One region of the Synechococcus sp. UW86 genome, then DNA from elsewhere that is predicted to be linked to it. Evidence: predicted binding sites of a transcription regulator. Region 1 holds the regulator's gene; each other region holds the start of a gene.

Region 1 (4,249 bases):
AACAGCAGCTGACAGATGCCCTCATCGGCATAGATGCGGCAGTCAGCACCAGAACTGTTGCTGAATTCAAGGGTGAGGTGACCCTCCCAGCTCGCTTCTGCCGGGGTGGTGTTCACGATGATTCCAAGGCGAGCATAGGTGCTCTTGCCCAAGCAGATCACGGTGATGTTGGGGGGAACCCTCAACTTCTCCAGGGCCACACCGAGGCCATAGGAATGGGCCGGGAGAATGAAATATCGCCCGTCTTCATCCTCATGAAGGGGAGTGGGTTCGAGGTTGGCCGGGTTGAACCGCTTGGGGTTCATCACCGTGCCTGGAACATGCCGGAAGATCAGAAATTCCTGGGGAGAAAGGCGTAGGTCGTAGCCGTAGGAGGAGCAACCAAAACTCAGCACTGGCCGCAGCTTCTGTTCCGGCTCCAGGTGACGGACCAAACCGCTCTGGAATGGCTCGATCATTCCCTGCCCGGCCTGTTCAGTGATCCAGCGATCGCACTTGAGCATCAGAAACCTCGGCGCAACTCCGTGACTTGATCTGCCATCTCCACCACACCGGCGGGGATTGCAGGTCCAGTGATGATCACATCCATCGAAGCGGGCCGCTGCTTAAGGGCTGCAATCACGTCCGCCTCATCCAGGTATCCGAAGGCCACGGCAAGGCCGAGTTCATCCAACACCAGCTGGTCGAGATCTCCCTGGATCAGATGCTGACGGCAGATGGACCAAACCTCAGCCACCGCATCCGCACCACCGGGATGCCCCGGCGAGGAGAGGCAGAGGGGCACTTCCGGCCGCAGCCAAACGAGGCCTCCGCAGAGCTGCACCCGGCCGGCCGGTCCCTGCTGTACGCCCCCTTTGAGGAACTGACTGATCAGAACACGACTGCCCAAGCCGGCAGCTCGCATGGCCTGGCTGAGAACAGTGGCGAAACTGCCTCGATAAGGCGACGTATGCACTTGCAGCTGCCCTTCGGGAGCCACCAGATGTAGGGGTGGCGGATCAGAGACGGCAGGCAAGGGCCTCAGGCCCGCCCGTTGCAAGGCCTGCTGATCCCGATCCAGGGAATTTTGGAAGGATTGGGGGTCGGCGAGGCTTGTGGTCATCACGGAAGCATCTGTCCGGGCGACCCCGGCAAGACCTTGAATGTAGCGGCGAGATCACATTCCACAAGGGGATTGACACCACCCATGGTGTTTGGACAGGGCGAGAACCAACCGCCTGCGAGGCTTGACGAACTGCACACCAACGATGAGCCAATCCCCTGAACAACGCACTGATGGCCGTCGCCCGCAGCAGTTGCGACCGTTCTCGGTGACCTGGAATCCCATGGGGTTTGCCTTGAGCTCCCTTGTGGTTCACACCGGCCGAACCGCTGTTCTCTGCAGCGTTTGCTTGGAGGACAAGGTTCCCCGCTGGCGCAAGGGAGAAGGATTGGGATGGCTCAGCGCCGAATACCGGTTGCTGCCCGGATCCACCCCACAGCGGCAATCACGGGAGCTGATGAAACTCTCGGGTCGCACCCAGGAAATTCAGCGGCTGATCGGCCGAAGCCTGCGCGCCGTAATCGACATGGAGCGTCTAGGGGAGCGCACCTTGCTGATCGACTGCGACGTGATCCAAGCGGACGCCGGCACCCGGACGGCCTCGATCACCGGGGCTTGGCTCGCCCTGGACCAAGCCTGCCGATCCCTGGTGGACCAAGGAGTGCTGGAGCAATCGCCCCTGATCGATCAGGTGGCGGCTATATCCGTGGGCTTGGTTGATGGCCAGGCCTTGCTGGATCTGGACTACAGCGAAGACAGCCGAGCCGAGGTGGACCTGAACGTTGTGCAGTCCGGCGATGGCCGTCTGCTGGAAATCCAGGGAACTGCGGAGGGTGCGCCCTTCAGTCGCAGCCAACTCAATGAGCTGCTGGATTTAGCAGAGCCGGGATTGACATCCCTGATGCAGGCGCAACGCCAGGCCTTCAACGAGCACAGCAGCGTTACGTAATAACCGCTACATGGCGGCCACCGCCGGCTCCGTAACTTCGCCACACCAGGGGGTTGTCATGACCAGTAGCCGAGGTTTCAGCCGATACGCCCCGCAGATGGTGGCCCCAGCTCCCAGCGCAGAGCCCGCCAACCGTTCTCTGCTGGAGATCATCCGGGATCTCGATGGCGCTAGCAGTGAACTGGTGGATCGCAACAAGACCATCTTTTTCCCCGGAGATCCCGCAGAACGGGTGTATCTGATCCGCCGGGGAGCCGTTCGTCTGTCCCGCGTCTACGAATCGGGAGAAGAGATCACCGTGGCCCTGCTCCGCGAGAACAGCCTCTTCGGGGTGCTGTCACTGCTGACAGGCCAACGGTCCGACCGCTTCTATCACGCTGTGGCCTTCACCCGGGTCGAAATGGTGACGGCACCAGCGACTTCCGTGAAGGCCGCCATCGAAGCAGACACCAGCGTTGGCCTGCGCTTGCTTCAGGGTCTCTCCAGCCGGATTCTGCAGACCGAGACGATGATTGAAACCCTCACCCATCGGGACATGTCATCCCGGCTGGTGAGCTTCCTGCTGGTGCTTTGCAGGGACTTCGGCGTGGCAGATGAGCTGGGCATCACCATCGACCTGCGCCTGTCCCATCAGGCCATCGCTGAAGCAATTGGCTCAACACGCGTCACAATCACGCGTCTGCTGGGAGACTTGCGTCAATCCGGTCTGGTTCAGATTGACCGCAAGAAAATCACCGTTCTGGATCCGATCGCGCTGGCCAAACGCTTCAGCTAGGCCTGCCATCGCCCGACTTGTGCAGCCATGAGCGGCTGGGCACTGATTCTGGTTCTGTTGGTGCTTGGGGGCGTGCTGTCGACCCTGGGCGACCGCTTGGGCAGCCGCGTCGGCAAAGCGCGACTGAGTTTGTTCAGCATGCGCCCACGGCGCACCGCCGTTTTGATCACGGTGTTGACCGGCAGCCTGATCAGCGCACTCTCACTTGGCCTGATGCTTCTGGTTAGCCGGCAGTTGCGGGTGGGCCTGTTTGAACTAGATGCCCTGCAGGAGAAACTCCAAGACAGCCGTCAGCAGCTAAAGGCAGCCGAGCGGGAACGGGACAAGACCCAAACGGAAACCAAACGGATCGCCATTGAGCTCGAGCAATCACAGCAACGGGCCAACACCCTGCGCCTCGAACTGGCTCCTCTTCAGAAGGAGCTGGCCCAACTCGAAGCCGAACGTGAACGCCTCAGCCAGGACATCGCCTCCCGCGATGCGGACATCCAGCGCACGGAAGCCGAACTCAACAGCGTTCGCAGCCGCATCCGAGCCGGTGAGCAGGAACTCAAAGAACTGGAACGCAATCTGGTCGCCTTGCGGCGTGGATCGGTGGTGATCAGCAGCGGACAGACCTTGGCAAGAGCAACGGTTCGACTCGATGCTCCGGACCAGGCCAAACAGGCTGTCGACAGGCTGTTGCAGGAGGCCAATCTCAACGCCTACAGGAAAGTGCGACCTGGCGAAGCACCCGAACGGCAGTTGATCCGCGTTCCGCGCAGCGATGTGGAACGCCTGCAAAGCATCATCCGCAAACCGGAGACCTGGGTGATCTCGCTGCACTCAGCCACCAATGTGCTGCGAGGTGAAACAGCGGTGTACGCCTTCCCCGAGGTGCGTCCGAACCGGCCGGTGACCCAACGCGGAGACGTGCTGGCCACCACCACACTGCAACCGGATGAACGCACTCCAGAGGGCATTCGCACACGATTGAACCTTCTCCTGGCCTCGGCCTATGCCGAAGTGCAGCGGCGGGGATCCCTGACCGAAGGCCTTCAGTTCGATGGATCAGCCCTCTCCCAACTGGCCCAGACCCTCATGGAAGGAACCAGCCAAAGCGTGGTCTTGGACGTGATTTCCGCAGGGGTCAGCGACAGTGCCGATCCTGTCGTCGTCACCATTCAGGCCTCCCCATGAAACGGGTGGCCGTCCTCGATCCAGGCCGCTGCAAATGTGGTCTTGTGCTGGCCGATCTTCAGCTCGGCCTCGTGCGCGAAGGGCATGTGCTGGCCCCGGAGGCCGTCGAACCCTGGCTGGAGCACTGGAATCAAGACCGCGCTCTCGACCGCATCCTGATCGGCGATGGCACGGGAAGCCGAGCCTGGATCCAGCGACTGGAACGGCTGGGCCATCTCACCGTGGTTCCGGAGCAGGGAACAACCCTGAGGGCGAGACAGCGTTACTGGGCGCTATGGCCGGCTCGAGGTTGGCGACGGATGCT
Region 2 (4,249 bases), on a different contig from region 1:
ATTCAACAACTGCACCCTGATCGTGACCCTCGAACCCTGCCCCATGTGTGCGGGGGCCTTGGTGCAGGCCCGCATGGGAACTGTGATTTTTGCGGCGTCAGATCCCAAGCGCGGTGGCCTGGGGGGAAGCCTTGACCTCTCCAGCCATGCCAGTGCCCATCACCACATGAACGTGATTCAGGGCGTGCGCGAACCCGAGGCGAGGGAGCAGCTGGAACGCTGGTTCAGGCGGCGGCGGCGACGGAACCGCTGAAGCGAGGCAGCTCTGTCTCAAACAGGTTGAGCAGACGGTTCACGTTTTCAGGGGTGGAGTTGTACCCCATCAGGCCGATGCGCCAGATTTTGCCGGCCAGGCTGCCGAGTCCACCACCAACTTCAATGCCGTGGTTGTTGAGCAGGTGCTGACTGAAGGCCTTGCCATCCACACCTTCAGGGATGCGAACTGTGGTGAGGGTGGGCAGTCGGCGCTCGGCCGGCACATGCATCGAAAGGCCGAGACTTTCCAGCCCGTTCCAAAGCATCTCCGCATTGCTGCGATGGCGTGCCCAGGCCTGATCGAGACCTTCTTCAGCAAGGAGACGCAGGGCCTCACGCATGCCGAAATTCATGTTGACCGGCGCGGTGTGGTGATAGACGCGGTCGCTGCCCCAGTACTGGTTCAACAAGGAAACGTCCAGATACCAGTTGGGCACCTTGCCCTGACGGGCTGTCATCTTGGCCTCAGCACGGGGGCCCATGGTGAAGGGTCCGAGACCGGGAGGGCAGCTCAGGCCCTTCTGGCTGCAGCTATAGGCGAGATCGACTTTCCACTCATCGATGTAGAGCGGAACGCCCCCCAGAGAGGTGACGGTGTCGAGCAGCAGAAGGCAATCATGCTTCCGGCAGAGGTCGCCGATGCCCTCCATGGGTTGGCAGACACCCGTTGAGGTTTCGGCATGGACCATCGCCAGGATGACGGGCTTGTGCTCAATCAGGGCAGCTTCCAGCTCATCGAGGGAAAACCACTCACCCCAGGGCTTTTCAATGGTCTTCACCTCAGCGCGATAGCGGCCGGCCATGTCAGCCAGTCGCAGGCCGAAATATCCCTTCACCGCCACCAGAACGGTGTCTCCAGGCTCAACGGTGTTGGCGATGGTTGCCTCCATGGCAGCACTGCCGGTGCCGCTCATCGGAAGCGTGAGGCGGTTATCCGTTTGCCAGGCGTAACGCAGCAGTTCCTGCACTTCGCCCATCAGATCCACATAGAGAGGATCAAGGTGACCAATCGGGGTTCGCGACAGAGCCTTCAGAACTGTTGGATGGGCGTTGGAGGGGCCTGGTCCAAGCAGGAGGCGGTCGGGTGTGCCGATCGGTGCAAAGGCTTTGCGGTGACGATCGTCAACAGAGAGGAGTGAGTTCGTCGTCGCCAAAGCCCTATTCATTGGTTCGAGTGTTGAGCCTACGCAGTCACGCCCCTTGGAAGGGGTGAAGGAGGCTTGATTGCAACCTGTTCAGATCTTGCGTGGAGCGTGCTGGATCAGCGCTGGCGCACATTGGTTTCACCCAGGCCCTTGGCCAGGTGATCAAACGGCTGAAGAACGGTGGCGAGCTGATCGGATGCAGCACCGTTGGCCAGAAGCATCTCGGAAACAACCTCTCCCAGCAGAACGATGCTGCGGACCGTTGGGCCGGTGGGAACGCCGAGACTCTTGTAGGTGTCGTCGAGTCCGTTCAGCACACGCTCATTGAGGATCGTTGAGTCACCTGCCACCAGGGCGTAGCTGGCGTAACGCAGGAAATAGTCCATATCCCGCAGGCAGGCGGCGAGCCGACGGGTGGTGTAGGCGTTGCCGCCAGGCAGCAACAGGTCGGGTTCATCCCGGAACAGGCGCTGGCTGGCCTCACGCACAATCTCAGCCGAGGATCCGTTGATCAGCTCTACGGCCTGAATCCGCAGCGCGGATTCATCCAGATACACATTGATGCTGTCGATCGCCGGGCGGTCGAAATAGCGACCCAGCTGGTCATAACGACCGATCAGACCGCTGATTGCATCGCGCATGTCCCTGAATCTCCAGAGGATCCCCAGCGGAAGCTAACACCGTTGAGGGGGGCAGATCCTTTGGCATGCCTGCATTTCAGCCAAGTTGACAGAAACGGTTACGCAGTCGCCTTCTGGCGGTTAAAACGTACCTCTTGATACAAAATGGTGTCTTGTGGCTGTTTACGGTCACATCACTGCACAATTCAGTCGAGCAGTCCTTTCTTATGTCGAAATCCCCCCAGGACGTCCTGCGCCAGATCAAGGACGAAGGCATCGAACTGATCGACCTCAAATTCACCGATCTGCACGGCAAGTGGCAGCACCTCACGGTCTGCACCGATCTGCTGGAGGAAGAGTCCTTCACGGAGGGCCTGGCTTTTGACGGCTCATCCATCCGCGGCTGGAAAGGCATCCAGGCCTCCGACATGGCCATGGTGCCGGACGCCAACACCGCCTGGGTTGATCCCTTCTACAGGCACAAAACCCTGAGCATGATTTGCTCGATTCAGGAGCCGCGCACCGGCAAGCCCTACGAGCGCTGCCCCCGTGCCCTGGCTCAGCGGGCACTGAATCACCTGGCCAGCACCGGCCTGGCCGACATGGCCTTCTTCGGTCCTGAGCCGGAGTTCTTCCTCTTCGACGACGTCCGCTACAACTCGGCCGAAGGCGGTTCCTTCTACAGCGTCGACACGATCGAAGCGGGCTGGAACACCGGACGGATCGAAGAAGGCGGCAACCTCGCCTACAAGATCCAGGAGAAGGAGGGCTACTTCCCTGTCGCTCCCAACGACACCGCCCAGGACATCCGCTCCGAGATGCTCCTGCTGATGGGTCAGCTGGGCATTCCCACCGAGAAGCACCACCACGAGGTGGCCGGCGCGGGCCAGCACGAACTCGGCATGAAATTTGCTGAGCTAATCCAGGCCGCCGACAACGTGATGACGTACAAGTACGTCGTGCGCAACGTGGCCAAGAAGTACGGCAAGACGGCCACCTTCATGCCCAAGCCGGTCTTCAACGACAACGGCTCCGGCATGCACGTGCACCAGAGCCTCTGGAAGGGCGGTCAGCCCCTGTTCTTCGGCGAAGGCACCTACGCCAACCTCTCGCAGACGGCCCGCTGGTACATCGGCGGCATCCTCAAGCACGCCCCCGCCTTCCTGGCTTTCACCAACCCCACCACCAACAGCTACAAGCGTCTGGTGCCCGGTTTCGAAGCCCCGGTGAACCTCGTCTACTCCGAGGGCAACCGCTCTGCCGCCGTGCGGATCCCGCTCACCGGCCCGAGCCCGAAGGCCAAGCGCCTCGAGTTCCGTTCCGGCGATGCCCTCGCCAACCCTTATCTGGCCTTCAGCGCCATGATGATGGCCGGCCTGGACGGCATCAAGAACCAGATCGATCCCGGCGATGGCGAAGATCGTGACCTGTTCGAACTGGCAGCTGAGGAGCTGTCCAAGATCGCAACGGTTCCCGCATCCCTCAACGGTGCCCTGGAAGCGTTGAATGCCGACCGCGGCTTCCTCACCGCTGGCGGTGTGTTCAGCGACGACTTCATCGACAACTGGATCGACCTCAAGTACGAGGAGGTTCAGCAGCTGCGCCAGCGGCCGCACCCCCACGAATTCACCATGTACTACGACGCTTGATCAGCGCCCATGCATCCCACGACCCGCCTCCAAGGAGGCGGGTTTTTTTGTGGACTGCTGGCCACGCGATTGCGCGCCTCATTCGTTGGAATGGTTCTGTTGTCTGAATCTGAGATGGCGTCAACGCCCCTGAGCAAGCTTGCGTACCAAACGCTTCAGCAAGGCAAAAGCATCGCGGGCCTGGCCCACAAGGAGCTGAGCACCAAGCTGATGGAGCTGTTGGCCCCCGATGCGGTGCCGAAAACCGAGCCCGTGTCCGCCGAAGTTCTTGGAGAGCTCCGGCTCGATATGAACAAGCTCCAAGAACAGGACTGGCAGGACGCCGAACAGGGGATTTACCCCGAGCAGTTGCTGTTCGATGCACCCTGGCTCGACTGGGTCAGCCGCTACCCGCAGGTTTGGCTGGATCTTCCCTCCACCTGGGATCGACGCCGGGAGCGCAATGTGCGGGACCTACCCAAGGAGACCGAGGAAACCCTCTACCCCGAGTACTACCTCCAGAACTTTCACCATCAAACCGACGGCTACCTGAGTGACCACTCGGCTGGTCTTTACGACCTGCAGGTGGAAATCCTTTTCA
Region 3 (4,249 bases), 330 kb from region 1:
TCGCGTAGACGGCACCGGGATCGCTGTCCCGAAGCACCACACAATCGCCGTAGTTGTTGAACATGTGGGCGACATCTTCCAGAGATTCACCCTTGGCAATCCCCGTGGTGGCCCTATCGGTGATGTTGATGGAGGTACCGCCGAGTCGGTGCCAGGCACTATCAAAAGACAGCCGCGTGCGCGTGCTTGGTTCGTAAAACGCGTTGATCAGAATCTTGCCTGTAAGAGGCGTGTTGTGACGGCAATAGCGATCTGGATTGCTCTCAAACTTCGCCGCCAGGCGAAACACCTGCAACAAAACCTCAGGGCGAAACGGTTGGATCGACACCACGTGCTGATCCACCAAATCCTTCAAAGGTTCAACATCTTCAGCAATCGCGGCCAGCAGCTCCTGCGGTTGGTTCTGCCCGTAGACATCGGGCCCCATCGGCTCAAACCGAATCTGAACCGAAGACGCGTCCACAACTGCTGTTTTGGCCTGTGCCATAGCGGGATCTGATCAACACTCTGTTTGCCAAACCGAGTGCTAAAGCCAGGAACTACATCTTTTACCGGTAACAACAACCACACCGCTGCGTCCACGAAGAAGCAGCTTCTTAAGCAAAGATCCGGAAAGGATTGTGCTGGGTGGACAGCTAAAGGAGACATCACCAAACCCGGCCATTGCGCCACTCCACCCACCAAATCACCAGCAGCACGAGCACCGACAGCACCAGGGCGAACTGACTGGCCACCAGCAGAAACTGAAAACCCGACAGACCAACAAGGCTGGCCATCAAAGGAAGTGTTTGGATCATCCCTCCTCCTGCAGCAAGGTGAAGTCGAAGCGTTCCGGCCGCATGCGACTGCCAATCAGCATCACGACGGCCGAGACGGCCGCTGAAAACACAGCAGCGCAGTAGGGCGCGATCAGCCCATAGGCGAGCAGGCCCACAACGCTGCCGGCAAGCATGGCCGCGATGGCAGCCGTGCGGTTGGCCGTGCGCCAGTACAGGCCGCATGCCACAGGCCAAACCGTGGAGGCCACCAGGGCACCGGTGAAGAACAGCACCGACGCCAGCGAATCCAGCCGCGGCCAGGACAGCGCCAGGGTGACGACGGCCAAGCCCACCACCATCAGCCGCGCCGCCTGCTTGAGCTGCAGGTCGCTGGCCTGGGGCCGCAACAGGCGGAAGTACACATCCTCCGCCAACAGATCGGCGGTGGATGCCAGCAACGAATCCAAGGTGGAGGTGAGTGAGGCAAACACCACCACAAACACCAGGGCCGCGCCACCGGCCCCAAGCAGATCGGCTGCCATCACAGGGAACACCATGTTCACCTGCTCGAGAGGCAACTCACGGGCCAGGGCCACCAGTCCGATGGAGCCCGTCACCATCGGCACGCTCATCCAGGCGATTCCCCCCAAAACAAAAGAGGTCATCACCACCGAGCGCCGACTAGCGAACACGCGGGACCACCAGATGTTGTTGTGAAACACCTCGCCCATCGAAAAGAGGGCGGAATTCCAGGCAATCAACAAGCCCGCCGGCAGCAGCAGATCAAGCCGATCGGGATGCCGGGCCAACAAGGAGGCATGCACCTCGGGCATCGAGAATTGACGGAAGGCGAGCACCGCCACCACCGCCAGCAGCACCATGATCAACAGCGACTGAATGAAATCGGTGCCGATCACGGCCCGCATTCCACCGAAGAGGGTGTAGACGGTGGCAACACCAATCACCACCACCATTCCCACGTGGTAATCAAAGCCTGAAAGGGCCTGCAGCAGCAGGCCAGCACCCATCGCCTGGGTCATCAGAAAGCCCAGGGTGTAGATCGCGGTGATCAGCATGAACACCCACCAGGCCAGGCGTCCGTAGCGCAATCGGATGAAGTCCCCACTGGTGCGACCGTTGGGCATCAACTGCTTGATCCGGGAGGCCAGGGGGGCGAACAGAATCAGGCCAAGCCCGGCCAGCGCATAGCTGAACATGCCCCAGAGGCCAGTTTTGTAGCCGAATTCAGGAGCGAGCAGGGTGGTGTTGCCGGTGACCCAGGAGGCCATCAACGTGGCCGTGCTCAAGGCCAGCCCGATGTTGCGCCCCGCCAGCATGTAGTCGTCGGCATTGCCTTGACCACGCCGGCCCCAGGCAATCCCCAGCGCCACCCAGAGAACAGAGAACAGCACCACCAACGCCCAGGCGATCCCGGGCTGAAGGAAGGGAACCGAGTCAGCGGACATCCATCGACCCCCTGCGGTTCCAATACATGTGTCCGCGCAGAATCATCACCACCGTCGCCGCAGTCACAACGGCACCAAGGGCAAAGATCAGTCGCGCCCAGAGCAATTCATCCAAGGCGAAGAGCGTTTGAACTCCAGAGACAGATAAGCAAAGGAGGCACCCTGCCCTGGCCCTGTGCCCTCGATTCAGGTGCCTACGGATACCCAAACAACAGGCGATCAGCGTCCTCTTGCCTGAAATTGCGGAATGTGTAGCAACCACCACCCGAAGTGGAGTGGGGCGACGCCTTGGATAAACCTCGATTGTGCGATCAGGATGTTCACCGACTACAAACCGACAGTCGGCTTCGACGAATATTTCTGCGGTGAAACGGCCACACCACGAACCGATCTGGCCCCACTACTCGCATCACTGGGGCAGATGGGATTGCCCGAGCTCAACCGCAGCCATGCTTCGGCCAGTCAGCTGCTGCGTCGCCTCGGCGCCACCTTCCGCCTCAACGATTCCGGCCTCAAAGGCAGCGAACGAATTCTCCCCTTCGATCCCTTGCCTCGGCTGATCGGCCGCAGCGACTGGATCACCCTGGAGCGGGGACTGCTGCAACGCCTGGAAGCCATCGACTGCTTCCTCGCTGACATCTATGGCCCCCAGCAGATCCTCAACGACGGTGTGATCCCACGGGAAGACGTGGAAAGTTCCTCCGGTTGGCGACCTCAGATGCAGGGCATCAGCCTGCCCCTCAACCGCTGGTGCCACATCTCCGGGCTTGACCTGATCCGCGACGGCAAGGGCACCTGGCGGGTGTTGGAGGACAACCTGCGCTGTCCTTCTGGGGTGGCCTACTTCCTCGAGAACCGTCGGGTGATGAAGCGATTGTTCTCTGGCCTGTTCGAAGGCCGTGCCGTTCAACCGATCGACGACTATCCCTCCCATCTGCTGCGCACCCTTCAGGACCTGGCGCCCTGGAGTGACACCCCCCGCGTGGCGATCTTGACGCCCGGGGTGTTCAACAGCGCCTATTTCGAACACAGCTACCTGGCCCAAGAAATGGGCATTCACCTGGTGGAGGGGCGCGATCTGGTGTGCGAAGGCGGCCGGGTGTGGATGCGCAGCACCAATGGCCTGGAACCCGTGGATGTGATCTACCGACGCATCGACGATGATTTTCTTGATCCCACCGTGTTCCGCAAGGACTCGATGCTGGGGGTGCCGGGCCTGATCGACGTGCTGCGGCAAGGACGGGTCGCCATCGCCAACGCCCCTGGCACCGGCATCGCCGACGACAAGCTGATCTATGCCCACGTGCCGGCGATGATCCGCTACTACCTCGATGAGGAGCCGATCATCGAGAACGTTCCCACCTACCTCTGTGCCCGGCCAGACGATCAGCGCTATGTGCTCGAACACCTCGAGCAACTGGTGGTGAAGTCGGTGGCGGAAGCCGGCGGCTACGGAATGCTGATCGGCCCCCAGGCCAGCCGATCGGAGCTAGCGGACTTCGACACGAAGATCCGTGCGAATCCCCGCAACTTCATTGCGCAGCCCACGCTGCAACTCTCCACCGTGCCATCCCTCAGTGACGGTGAGCTCTACCCCTGCCATGTGGATCTGCGCCCCTATGTGCTGCGCGGCGCAAGCAGCTGGGTGAGTCCAGGGGGGCTGACGCGCGTGGCCCTCAAGCGGGGCTCACTGGTGGTGAATTCGTCCCAGGGCGGCGGCTGCAAGGACACCTGGATCGTCGACGACCAACCGATGGCAGCACCGCAAGCCCAGGAGGCTGTGCCGTGCTGAGTCGCGTTGCCGATTCGCTCTACTGGATCAACCGCTATCTGGAACGGGCCGAAAACATCTCGCGCTTTCTGGAAGTGAGTGAAGCGATGGCATTGGACTGTCCTCCGGGCAGCGCCGAACCGTGGCTGCCGCTGGTGGAGGTGACGGGAGATCGCCACCGCTTCGATACGGCCTACCCCGGTGCCACGCCCAAACAGGTGGTGCGCTTCCTGCTGCTGGACCGCAGCAATCCC
Region 4 (4,249 bases), 340 kb from region 1:
GAAAAGGACTACACCGTCTACGGCGATGAGGTGAAGTTCGGCGGCGGCAAGGTGATCCGCGACGGCATGGGCCAATCCCAGACCCCTCGAGCCGAGGGCGCCGTCGACACGGTGATCACCAATGCCCTGATCCTCGACTGGTGGGGCATCGTCAAAGCCGATGTCGGCCTCAAGGACGGCCGCATCGTGGGCATCGGCAAAGCCGGCAACCCCGACACCCAGGAGGGGGTGACGATCGTGGTGGGCCCCGGCACCGAAGCCATCGCTGGGGAGGGCCACATCCTTACGGCGGGTGGCATCGACACCCACATCCACTTCATCTGCCCCCAGCAGATCGAAACGGCACTGGCCAGCGGCGTCACCACGCTGATGGGCGGCGGCACCGGACCGGCCACCGGCACCAATGCCACCACCTGCACCCCCGGCGCCTTCCACATCGGACGGATGCTCCAGGCCGCCGAAGGCCTGCCGGTGAACCTGGGCTTCTTCGGCAAAGGCAACGCCAGCACCCCGGAAGCGCTGGAGGAACAGGTGCGCGCCGGTGCCTGCGGCCTGAAGCTGCACGAAGACTGGGGCACCACGCCCGCCACCATCGATGCCTGCCTATCCGTGGCCGATCGGATGGATGTGCAGGTGTGCATCCACACCGACACCTTGAACGAAGCCGGCTTCGTGGAAGACACGATCGCCGCCATCAAGGGACGCACGATTCACACCTTCCACACCGAAGGCGCCGGCGGTGGACACGCGCCGGACATCATCAAGATCTGCGGCGAAGCCAACGTGCTGCCCAGCAGCACCAACCCCACCCGGCCTTACACCCGCAACACGCTCGAGGAGCACCTCGACATGCTGATGGTGTGCCACCACCTCGATCCGAAGATCCCCGAGGACGTTGCCTTTGCCGAATCACGGATCCGGCGCGAAACGATCGCCGCCGAAGACATCCTTCACGACCTGGGCGCCTTCTCGATCATCGCCAGCGACTCCCAGGCCATGGGCCGCGTGGGCGAGGTGATCACCCGCACCTTCCAGACCGCCCACAAGATGAAGGTGCAGCGCGGTGCATTGCCGGAAGACTCCGCTCGCAACGACAACCACCGGCTCAAGCGTTACATCGCCAAGGTGACGATCAACCCGGCGTTGGCCCACGGCATCAGCAGCGAAGTGGGGTCAATCGAAACCGGCAAACTCGCCGATCTTGTGCTGTGGAAGCCTGGCTTCTTCGGCATTCGCCCGGAACTGGTGGTGAAGGGCGGTTCGATCGTCTGGGCCCAGATGGGCGATGCCAACGCCTCGATTCCCACCCCGGGCCCGGTGCACGGCCGGCCGATGTTCGGCGCCTTCGGCAAAGCCCTCGCGCCCAGTTGTCTCACCTTCGTGAGCGAAGCGGCGATGGATGCTGACATCCAACGCCAGCTGGGGCTGGAGCGCACCTGCATGGCGGTGAAGGACACCCGCAGCGTGGGCAAGAACGCACTCAAGCTGAATTCAGCGCTGCCCAAGGTGAGCGTGGACCCACAGACCTATGAGGTGTTCGCTGATGGTGAACTGCTCACCTGTGAGCCCGCCGAGGTGCTGCCCCTCGCCCAGCGCTACCTGCTGCTTTGAGCCCCACGCTGCTGGTGGTCCAACACGTGGACCATGAAGACGCCGCACTGGTGGGAGAGCTGGCGCGGCAGCGGGGCCTGACACTCGAGATCCTGAGGCCCGACCGGGGCGACCCACTGCCGGACCCCAGGACATGTGCGAACAGCATCGCCCTTGTGCTCGGTGGCCCGATGAGCGTGAACGATCGCGAGCAACCATGCATGGACTGGTTGCGGCAGGAACTGGACTGGTTGAGGGCCTGGCACCAGCAACGCCGACCGGTGCTGGGCATCTGCCTGGGGGCACAGCTCTTGGCTGTGGCTGCAGGGGGCAGCGTGCAACCGCTGCAGGTGGGAGCACCACCGCAGCAGCTGAAGGAACTGGGGCTCGGCGCGATTCACTGGGTCGCGGATCCCAGTGATGAGGCCCTGCTCACGGGGCAACCAAGCAGCACCCTGGTGCTGCATTGGCATGGTGATCGCATCCACCTCCCGGCTGATGCAACCCTGCTGGGTTCTTCACTGCACTGCGCCGAACAGGTGTTTCGACTCGGAGCCCACGCCATTGGCCTGCAGTGCCACCTCGAGATCGACGGTGAAGCGCTTGAATGCTGGATCGCCAACGACCACGACTACGTGGTGAACGCCCTTGGAGCTGAAGGGCCCGATCGCCTGACCCAGGACTGGCTCAGGCTGGGCACCACGCTTCAGGAACAAGGCCGAAACTTCTTCAATGCTGTGCTCGATCAACTGATTGAGATCAGCCAGACCCACTAATTCCTACGCACAAAAATAAACAAAACCAAAAACTTTTCTGAAGAGGTATCAACCTGAACACCACTTCGGCATTTGCAAGAGCTTCAATATTTCTGTAGCAACAGCTACCGATCGTTCACTTCGCATCGCGCGAAGCGCAGTTCGCCTCAGGCCATGGAACGGGGACCTGAGCTTGCTTCGAGGACCATCCAATGACCACCCTTCTCTATCGCGGGCATCAGTACCAGCAAAACAACGCAACTCAGGGCAAGCCCGGGGTGCAGCTGGTTTACCGCCGCAACGTGTACCAAGCCCGCCAGATCAACAACCACCGCACTCCGGTGCAGCTCGTTTACCGCGGCGTGGGCTACACGCGCTAGGCCAACTTCTTAATCCGTAGCAACTCGAACATTCCAGTCCCGAGGATTGAGGCGTAATAGATCCAGCTTCAGCAACGACGTTGGATCTCATCACCTCTCGCCTCGACCAAGGCCTTGTGCAAGTGAGTCCCTCCAGCGTGCATGGAGTGTTCTGGCTGCAGACCCACTTTCCGTCTCAGGAATGGGATGCCCTGCTGTCTGGACAAGCCGCCTTTGGCATGGATTGCATCGATGACCTGATCACCGACGCCCGTCAGGCCGGCCTGAACGTGGAGTGGGAAGCATCCGTCCCCAGCTGAACACACCGGAAATGAATTGCCGATAAGCCCTGCACACGGCTGTGTTGCAGGGCTTTTTTAATGGCGTGACCGATGGTGAATGCTTAAGCCACCAAACGGTTGAGCATCGGCAACTCCGACAGTTCATCCCTCCACTCCTGGGCCCAGAGAGCCTGACTGCGCTCGTACACCTCCATCAACTGCTCCACGGCGCGCTCGTGGAAATCAACGCGCAGATCCAACAGCGGGAAAGCCGCTTCGCCGCTCACCTGCACCGCCGCTGACGTGCAGAAGGGAGAACGATGGTCACCACCAGCCGCTTCCCCGGCCAGCAGAGCCATCATCAGGCGGCGGCCCAGTTTCAAGCTAGGGTCGCTGGTGAGAAAGGCCTGCTCCATGGCTGCCAGCACGCCCTCATCCACCAAGCAATTACCGGCAACAGACAGATCACGCTGATGGCGATGGCCTGCCCAAGGGCCGCAATCCTGCCCCGTCCAACAGGCCGTACGACCGTCCAGATCGATCAGGTGAAACTGACGCCGGTCACGGTGCTGATCATCCGCAAGAAGGCTGGTGAGAACGCTCTCGGCATCCGAACTCTGCTCCAGGCGCTCAAGGCCACAAATCCCCAGATACGGATTGGTGTGGGCCTGGGTGGCGACGGCACCAACCCCGGCGCGGATGTGAGGCACAGTGGATCCAACGGCCAGATGACAGGTGGCCACAGCAACACCAAAGCGACCGTTGCTGGGGTCCCGGGCCAGGATCGAAAAGGTCACGGCAGCTGACGGTCGAGCCGCAGCAACGTTTCCAGCAGCACCGCGGTGCCCGCCCAGCACTGCTCGTCACTGGTGAACTCTGCAGCGGAATGACTCAGGCCGCCCCGGCTGGGCACAAAAATCATTCCCATCGGCCAACGGCGGCCAACCTCCTGCGCATCGTGGCTGGCACGGCTGGGGAGATGGCTGTGGGACAAGCCGAGATCGGCCGCGGCCGCAGCGATCGCGGCCATCACCACAGCATCAGCGGGGGTGGGATCAACGCTGAACTGAGGGTCCACCGCAATCGGACAGCCCGTTTCAGCACCGATGTTCTCCACCTGCTGCATCAACTCCTCCACCAACTGATCGAGGACGGTCGGATCCACATCCCTGAGGTCAACGGTCAAGGCGACAGCACCGGGGACAACATTGGCGGCATTGGGCCAAACCTCCAGTCGACCCACCGTCGCCACCGGATCTCCGGG

What was found. Region 1 encodes NtcA, which controls nitrogen genes in cyanobacteria. Its sites were predicted from a motif close to GTANCNNNNGNTAC; they were not measured.
Region 2: glnA (type I glutamate--ammonia ligase) is a predicted target of NtcA. The motif match lies at 2,169-2,182, and genes of this name have one in related genera.
Region 3: DXY04_RS03390 (circularly permuted type 2 ATP-grasp protein) is a predicted target of NtcA. The motif match lies at 2,415-2,428, and genes of this name have one in related genera.
Region 4: DXY04_RS03355 (DUF4278 domain-containing protein) is a predicted target of NtcA. The motif match lies at 2,461-2,474, and genes of this name have one in related genera.

Annotation. Positions count from the first base shown of each region.
Region 1 covers NZ_UCNU01000009.1:514,340-518,588, reverse strand. The annotation lists gene dcd (dCTP deaminase) at 1-503, opposite strand, end outside; gene DXY04_RS05040 (cob(I)yrinic acid a,c-diamide adenosyltransferase) at 503-1,102, opposite strand; gene rph (ribonuclease PH) at 1,248-1,991, shown strand; gene ntcA (global nitrogen regulator NtcA) at 2,050-2,766, shown strand; gene DXY04_RS05025 (DUF3084 domain-containing protein) at 2,794-3,945, shown strand; gene DXY04_RS05020 (resolvase) at 3,942-4,249, shown strand, end outside.
Region 2 covers NZ_UCNU01000017.1:507,179-511,427, forward strand. The annotation lists gene DXY04_RS11235 (nucleoside deaminase) at 1-253, shown strand, start outside; gene DXY04_RS11240 (alanine--glyoxylate aminotransferase family protein) at 225-1,421, opposite strand; gene DXY04_RS11245 (allophycocyanin subunit beta) at 1,517-2,041, opposite strand; gene glnA (type I glutamate--ammonia ligase) at 2,248-3,669, shown strand; gene DXY04_RS11255 (class I SAM-dependent methyltransferase) at 3,784-4,249, shown strand, end outside.
Region 3 covers NZ_UCNU01000009.1:179,921-184,169, forward strand. The annotation lists gene DXY04_RS03380 (aspartate carbamoyltransferase) at 1-487, opposite strand, end outside; gene DXY04_RS12525 (hypothetical protein) at 648-776, opposite strand; gene DXY04_RS03385 (sodium:solute symporter family protein) at 794-2,224, opposite strand; gene DXY04_RS03390 (circularly permuted type 2 ATP-grasp protein) at 2,541-4,016, shown strand; gene DXY04_RS03395 (alpha-E domain-containing protein) at 4,010-4,249, shown strand, end outside.
Region 4 covers NZ_UCNU01000009.1:172,096-176,344, forward strand. The annotation lists gene ureC (urease subunit alpha) at 1-1,611, shown strand, start outside; gene DXY04_RS03350 (type 1 glutamine amidotransferase) at 1,608-2,366, shown strand; gene DXY04_RS03355 (DUF4278 domain-containing protein) at 2,558-2,725, shown strand; gene DXY04_RS03360 (hypothetical protein) at 2,848-3,024, shown strand; gene DXY04_RS03365 (DUF1028 domain-containing protein) at 3,108-3,782, opposite strand; gene DXY04_RS03370 (Zn-dependent hydrolase) at 3,779-4,249, opposite strand, start outside.